Roseobacter denitrificans OCh 114: one gene and its partner. The protein of the gene in region 1 interacts with the protein of each later gene in a pairwise test. Links are inferred from orthologs where the notes say so. Each region holds a gene or a part of one and is shown on either strand. Other genes may lie near its edges. The genes, in order: RD1_RS14305 and RD1_RS07425.

Region 1 (3,177 bases):
TAGGACCCATGCATCAGGTGGCAGACCGATGTGCATCGCTTGCGGTGGGATTTGGCCGTCTGTCACTGCGCAAACCGGAGGATATCCATGGCTGACACATCTGCTAGCGAGCCGCTGACAAAGTCGCCGCGCATCGGACCCAATGCGATCCTGCAATTGGAGGAACCGCTGGACCGCATGCTGGGGCAGGGCGCTTTGGCACAGATTCTAAAGATATCCCGCGTGGCGATGCCGTCCGGTCAGGAAATGGTCCCGCAAGAGGATGTGGGCCAGGTGCATCACACGATGTGGCGGCTGTTTCCTCAGCAGGCCGAAATCCTGTCGGAACATGCCGGGGCTGGCACGGCGCGCTATATTGCGGCCAACCGTATCCCGAAGGCCGCGCGTGTGCTGCTGCGCGTGTTGCCGCGTGGACTGGCGGAAAGACTGCTGACCAAAGCCATCTCGGATCATGCATGGACGTTTTGCGGCTCAGGCGTGCTGGATACCAGACGCGAGGGCGGGGAAATCCACTTCATGCTGCGTGAAAACCCGCTGGCGGACAAACTCACACAGCCGCCGCATCGCTGCATCTGGCATGCTGCGGTTTTCGCCGAATTGTTCAGTCTGGTCCTTGGGCGCGCCTACTTTTGCAAAGAGATCTCGTGCTGCGCGCTTGGGGCGGATCTGTGCCACTTTGTGGTCAGTCGCACGAGGCCCACGGGACATTTCAAAGGGTTGCAGCTTTAGGCCGCGCCGGTCTTTTCCAGTTTTTCCAGGGCGGTCATCCACATAGCTTCGGCGCGCTCCAGCGCATCCATCACCTCGGCGTATTTCTTGTTCCACACGTCAAGCTCACCGCGTTTTGCATCATCATAAAGCGCCGGGTCCGCGAGTTTCTTGGCCAGTTTGTCGCGCATGTCATTCAGCTTTTCGACGCGGGCTTCGGATTTGCGCGCCTCGGCGCGCAGCGCCAGGATTTCGTCGCGCGAGGGGCCTTTGACGACCGGCGGTGTGGCGGGTTTCTTTGTGCTCTTGCTCACCGGTTTGGTGGGGGTCAGCAGCATCTTGCGATAGCTGTCCAGATCATCCTCATAGGGCGTCACCGTGCCATCGGACACAAGCCACAGCCGATCCGCGACCATGGACAGCAAATGCATGTCGTGGCTCACCAGAATGACGGCACCGGAATAGGCGGTCAGCGCCTCCACCAGCGCTTCGCGGCTTTCGATGTCGAGGTGGTTCGTCGGCTCATCGAGGATCAGCAGATGCGGCGCATCCAGCGTTGCCAGCAATAGGGACAGCCGTGCCTTTTGCCCCCCCGACAGCCGTCCGACTTCGGTTTCCGCCTGCTCGGGCCCGAGGCCAAAACCCGCCAGTTGCGCCCGCAGCTTTGAATGCAGCACACCGGGACGCGCAGAGATCATATGTTGCAGGGGCGTCTCATTGACGTGCAATTCATCGACCTGATGCTGGGCAAAGAACCCAATGCGCAGCTTGTTGGCCTTGACCGCCTTGCCCTGCATCAGGACCAACCGATCAGACAGCAGTTTGGACAGTGTCGATTTGCCTTGCCCGTTGCGCCCCAGCAACGCGATGCGGTCATCCTGATCAATGCGCAGGTTCAACCGGTTCAGCACCGGCGTGTCTGTATAGCCCACGGCACCGCCTTCGATGGAAATGATGGGCGGCGACAATTCTTCGGGTTCGGGGAAGGTAAAGACGCGTTTGGCTACCTGTTCGGGGCTGGCGATCATATCCATCTTTTCGATCATTTTCAGGCGGGACTGGGCCTGTTTGGCCTTGGAGGCCTTGGCTTTGAACCGGTCCACAAAAGCCTGCATATGATCGCGGCGGGCCTGTTGTTTCTTGGCCATTGCCGCTTGCAGCGCGCGCTGTTCGGCACGTTGGCGGGCGAATTGATCGTAGGGTCCCTGATAAAACGTCAGCTTGCGTTCATCCAGATGCAGGATCGCACCGACCGCGCGATTCAGCAGACCCCGGTCGTGGCTGATGATGATGACGGTATGCGGGTATTTGGCGAGGTAAGCCTCCAGCCAAAGCGCCCCCTCAAGGTCGAGGTAGTTCGTCGGCTCATCCAGCAGCAACAAATCAGGTTGGGCAAACAAAACCGCTGCCAGTGCCACACGCATCCGCCAGCCACCAGAAAAATCGGAACAGGGCTTGAGTTGTTCGTCGTCATCAAAACCCAACCCCTTGAGGATCGTTGCCGCGCGTCCTTCGGCGGACCATGCGTCAATATCGGCAAGCCGCGTCTGGATTTCCGCGATGCGGGTGGGGTCACTGGCCGCTTCGGCTTCCTGCAGCAGGGCCGCGCGTTCGGTATCCGCTGCGAGCACCGTGTCCAGAAGGGATGTCTCAGACGACGGCACCTCCTGGGCGACGCCGCCGATCTTGGCACGTGTGGGCAGGGACAGATCACCACCATCCAGCGTAAGCTCCCCGCGGATGAGTTTGAACAAGGTTGTCTTGCCCGCGCCGTTGCGCCCCACAAGGCCGACCTTGTGACCATTGGGAATAACGGCGCTGGCCCCTTCAAACAGTGGGCGGCCTTCGATGGAAAAGCTGATGTCATTTATACGCAACATAGCCCTTGCACTGAACGACTGTCGCGCGCATGTCAATGTGCCTCCTGCATTCGGGTGGCGCAGACTGAATTAGGGTCTTTTCGGCAAGCAGGGCGCGTGATAGATGCGCCGCAAATCAAACCCCTTGCAGGAGACCAACCATGGCCCTAGAGCGCACATTTTCCATAATCAAACCGGATGCGACACGCCGCAACCTGACCGGTAAGATCAACGCAAAATTCGAAGAAGCGGGACTGCGCATTGTTGCACAAAAACGCATCCACATGACCAAGGCGCAAGCCGGTGTGTTCTATGCCGTGCATGCTGAACGCCCGTTTTACGACGAGCTGTGTGAATTCATGGCCTCCGCGCCGGTCGTGGTGCAGGTTTTGGAAGGCGAAGGGGCCATCGCAAAAAACCGCGAAGTCATGGGCGCGACAAACCCGGCAGATGCTGCACCTGGCACCATCCGTGCAGAATTCGCCGAAAGCGTCGGTGAAAACTCGGTCCACGGCTCAGACGCACCCGAAACCGCGGCTGAAGAGATCGCGTATTTCTTTTCGGGCATGGAACTGGTCGGCTAAGTTACCTGTCTCAAACAGATATAAGG
Region 2 (3,880 bases), 1.4 Mb from region 1 along the record:
TTCCTGTTCACTATCTTGGGCGGTTTGTTTTTCGGTTTTATTGAGGGGTTCATCAACGGAGCATCGGGCACCCCCGACGGCCCGACCCTGCTGTCCGGAGCCTTCAACCTGGCTACTTTTGTTCCAACTCTCGCCGTTGGCTGGCGTCGCATGCACGACAGCGGGCGGTCGGGTGTCTATCTGTTTTATCCGTTGATCGCGATTGTTGGGCTATCCATTTTCATCGGTCTTTTTGGAGGCACTGAGCTTCTCACCAGCTCCGACCCTGCATCTTTATTTGAGGGTGCCTTCGGGATCATCGTGATCATTTCGCTGATCGTCGTAGCACTTTCGCCATTCATCGTAGTCTTCTGGCTCACTCGCCCGTCTCAACCCGGCCCCAACACCTACGGTCCCAACCCAAATGAGGTATCCCAATGACCGACCATCCCGCCAACGACCAGTTCCATGCGTCCTCCTTCATGCAGGGGCACAACGCGGAATATCTCGAACAGATGTATGCGCGCTATGCCAATGACCCCTCGGCGGTCGACGCGGCATGGCAGGCGTTTTTCAAAGCCATGGGCGATGATGAGGTTTCGGTCAAACGCGAGGCACAGGGGCCATCCTGGGCGCGCAGCGACTGGCCACCCCAGCCCGGTGACGATCTGACCGCAGCGCTGACCGGTGAATGGGCGCCGGAGCCCGAGGTCCAAGCGGCCGCTGGCAAAATTCAGGCCAAAGCCGCCGAGCAGGGTGTCGAAGTTACAGATGAGCAGATCAAACGTGCGGTGCTGGATTCCATCCGCGCGCTGATGCTGATCCGCGCCTACCGCATCCGGGGTCACCTTGTGGCCGATCTGGACCCGCTGGGCATGCGCGAGCAGACCCCCCACCCCGAACTTGACCCCAAATCCTACGGGTTCACTGAGGCGGACATGGATCGCCCGATCTTCATCGACAAGGTGCTTGGCCTTGAAATGGCGTCGATGCGCGAAATCCTGTCGATCGTAAAGCGGACCTACTGCGGGACCTTTGCGCTGCAATACATGCACATTTCCAACCCCGAAGAAGCCGGCTGGCTCAAGGAGCGGATCGAGGGGTTCGGCAAGGAAGTCGCCTTCACCCGCGAAGGGCGCAAGGCGATCCTGTCCAAACTGGTTGAGGCAGAGGGTTTTGAGAAATTCCTCCACGTCAAATACATGGGCACCAAACGGTTCGGCCTTGATGGCGGCGAAAGCCTCGTGCCCGCGATGGAACAGATCATCAAACGCGGCGGCGCGCTGGGTGTGCGCGACATCGTGATCGGCATGCCCCACCGGGGGCGGCTGTCGGTGCTGGCCAATGTGATGGCCAAACCCTACCGCGCCATTTTCAACGAATTTCAGGGCGGCAGTTTCAAGCCCGAAGACGTGGATGGTTCAGGAGACGTAAAATATCACCTGGGCGCGTCCTCGGATCGCGAGTTTGACGGCAACACGGTGCACCTGAGCCTGACAGCCAACCCCAGCCACCTTGAGGCGGTCAACCCTGTGGTTCTGGGCAAGTGCCGTGCCAAGCAGGATCAGAACAACGATCCGGACCGCACCAGCGTCATGCCGATCCTGTTGCACGGCGATGCGGCCTTTGCCGGACAAGGGGTCGTGGCGGAATGTTTCGCGCTTTCCGGTCTGCGCGGGCACCGGACGGGCGGCACCATGCATATCGTGGTCAATAACCAGATCGGCTTTACCACGGCACCGCATTTTTCACGCTCCTCACCCTATCCGACAGACAATGCGCTGGTGGTCGAAGCGCCCATTTTCCACGTCAACGGGGATGATCCGGAGGCGGTCGTTCATGCGGCCAAGGTCGCGACGGAATTCCGCCAGAAGTTCAAGAGAGATGTGGTAATTGATATCTTCTGCTACCGCCGGTTTGGTCATAACGAAGGCGATGAGCCGATGTTCACCAACCCGATGATGTACAAGAAGATCAAGGGCCATAAAACCACGCTCAGCCTTTACACTGAACGGCTGGTCAAGGACGGGCTGATCCCCGAAGGCGAGATCGAAGACATGAAAGCCGCGTTTCAGGCCTATATGAACGAAGAGTTCGAGGCCGGAAAAGAGTATCGCCCGAACAAGGCGGACTGGCTTGACGGGAAATGGTCACATCTGGACAAACAGAAAAACCAGTACCAGCGCGGCAAGACGGCGATCTCCAAGGCCACGATGGCCGAGGTGGGCAAGGCCCTTTACACAGCACCGGACGACTATCCGATCCACAAGACGGTCGGGCGTCTGCTGGAGGCCAAGAAGCAGATGTTCGACACGGGCAAGGGGTTTGACTGGGCAACCGCCGAGGCGCTGGCCTTCGGCTCGCTGCTGACCGAGGGCTACCCTGTGCGCCTTGCCGGGCAGGACAGCACGCGCGGCACCTTTTCGCAGCGCCACTCCGGTCTGGTGAACCAGAACACCGAAGAGCGCTTCTATCCGCTCAACAACATCAAATCCGGGCAGGCCCAATATGAGGTCATCGACTCGATGCTGTCGGAGTATGCGGTGCTCGGGTTCGAATACGGGTATTCCATGGCCGAACCCAACGCGCTGACGCTCTGGGAAGCGCAATTCGGTGACTTTGCCAATGGCGCGCAGATCATGTTCGACCAGTTCATTTCTTCGGGTGAAAGCAAATGGCTGCGCATGTCGGGCCTTGTCTGCCTGCTGCCCCACGGGTTCGAGGGGCAAGGGCCGGAGCACTCCTCCGCCCGGCTGGAACGGTTTTTGCAAATGTGCGGTCAGGACAACTGGATCGTTGCCAATTGCACGACACCGGCCAACTATTTCCACATCCTGCGGCGTCAGATTCACCGCTCCTTCCGCAAGCCGCTGATCCTGATGACCCCGAAATCGCTGCTGCGCCACAAGCTCGCGGTCAGCACGGCCGAGGAATTCACCACCGGTTCCAGCTTCCACCGCCTGATGTGGGACGATGCGCAGCAGGGCAATTCCAAAACCGAACTGGTGCCGGACAAGAAAATCAGACGCGTCGTGATGTGTTCGGGCAAGGTCTATTACGACCTGCTTGAGGAACGCGACGAACGCGGGATCGATGACATCTACATCCTGCGGGTTGAGCAGTTCTATCCTTTCCCCGCGCAATCTGCGGTCAAGGAGCTTGAACGCTTCAAACAGGCCGAGGTTGTCTGGTGTCAGGAAGAGCCCAAGAACCAGGGCGCATGGACCTTTATCGAACCCAACATCGAATGGGTTCTGGGCCGCATCAAAGCCAAACACCCAAGGCCGATCTATGTGGGCCGCGCCACCTCCGCCTCGCCCGCGACCGGACTGGCCTCTCAGCACAACGCACAGCAAGCAGCCCTCGTGAACGAAGCGCTGACGATTGAAGGAAACTAAGACATGACCACTGAAGTACGCGTACCAACATTGGGCGAATCCGTCACCGAGGCCACCGTCGCCACCTGGTTCAAGAAGCCTGGTGAGGCTGTGGCCGTGGACGAAATGCTCTGCGAATTGGAAACGGATAAGGTCACGGTCGAAGTGCCCTCGCCCATGGCGGGCACATTGGGTGAGATCGTGGCAGGCGAAGGCGAAACCGTCGGCGTCAATGCGCTGCTTGCGACCATTTCCGAAGGGGCGGCAGCACAGGCCCCGGCTGAGAATTCCGCCCCAACATCGGCTGCCGCATCCGCCTCCGTCGATGTGATGGTGCCGACGCTCGGCGAGTCCGTGACCGAAGCAACGGTCAGCACGTGGTTCAAAGCCGTCGGCGACAGCGTGGCGCAGGATGAAATGCTCTGCGAGCTGGAGACCGACAAGGTCAGCGTCGAGGTCCCCGCCCCCGCCGCCGGCACCCTGAGTGAAATCCTTGCACCCGAAGGCGAGACCGTCGCCGCGGG

What was found.
Region 2: the proteins of RD1_RS14305 (region 1) and RD1_RS07425 interact in binary tests that used the Escherichia coli proteins (3 or more experiments, as listed by UniProt). The link is inferred for Roseobacter denitrificans OCh 114 from one-to-one orthologs.

Annotation. Positions count from the first base shown.
Region 1 is NC_008209.1:2,988,834-2,992,010, reverse strand. What follows is about bases 158-3,015. They hold RD1_RS14305 (ABC-F family ATP-binding cassette domain-containing protein), read right to left. Parts: upstream 2,589-3,015; coding sequence 726-2,588; downstream 158-725. Other genes in these bases: ndk (nucleoside-diphosphate kinase), read left to right, coding at 2,729-3,015; bchJ (bacteriochlorophyll 4-vinyl reductase), read left to right, coding at 158-729. Outside these bases: more of bchJ, read left to right, coding at 88-157; more of ndk, read left to right, coding at 3,016-3,151. UniProt on the Escherichia coli protein: Genetic data indicate it may be involved in ribosome assembly or function.
Region 2 is NC_008209.1:1,551,267-1,555,146, reverse strand. Bases 17-3,577 are described here. They hold RD1_RS07425 (2-oxoglutarate dehydrogenase E1 component), read left to right. Parts: upstream 17-416; coding sequence 417-3,377; downstream 3,378-3,577. Other genes in these bases: odhB (2-oxoglutarate dehydrogenase complex dihydrolipoyllysine-residue succinyltransferase), read left to right, coding at 3,381-3,577; RD1_RS07430 (DUF805 domain-containing protein), read left to right, coding at 17-420. Outside these bases: more of RD1_RS07430, read left to right, coding at 1-16; more of odhB, read left to right, coding at 3,578-3,880. UniProt on the Escherichia coli protein: E1 component of the 2-oxoglutarate dehydrogenase (OGDH) complex which catalyzes the decarboxylation of 2-oxoglutarate, the first step in the conversion of 2-oxoglutarate to succinyl-CoA and CO(2).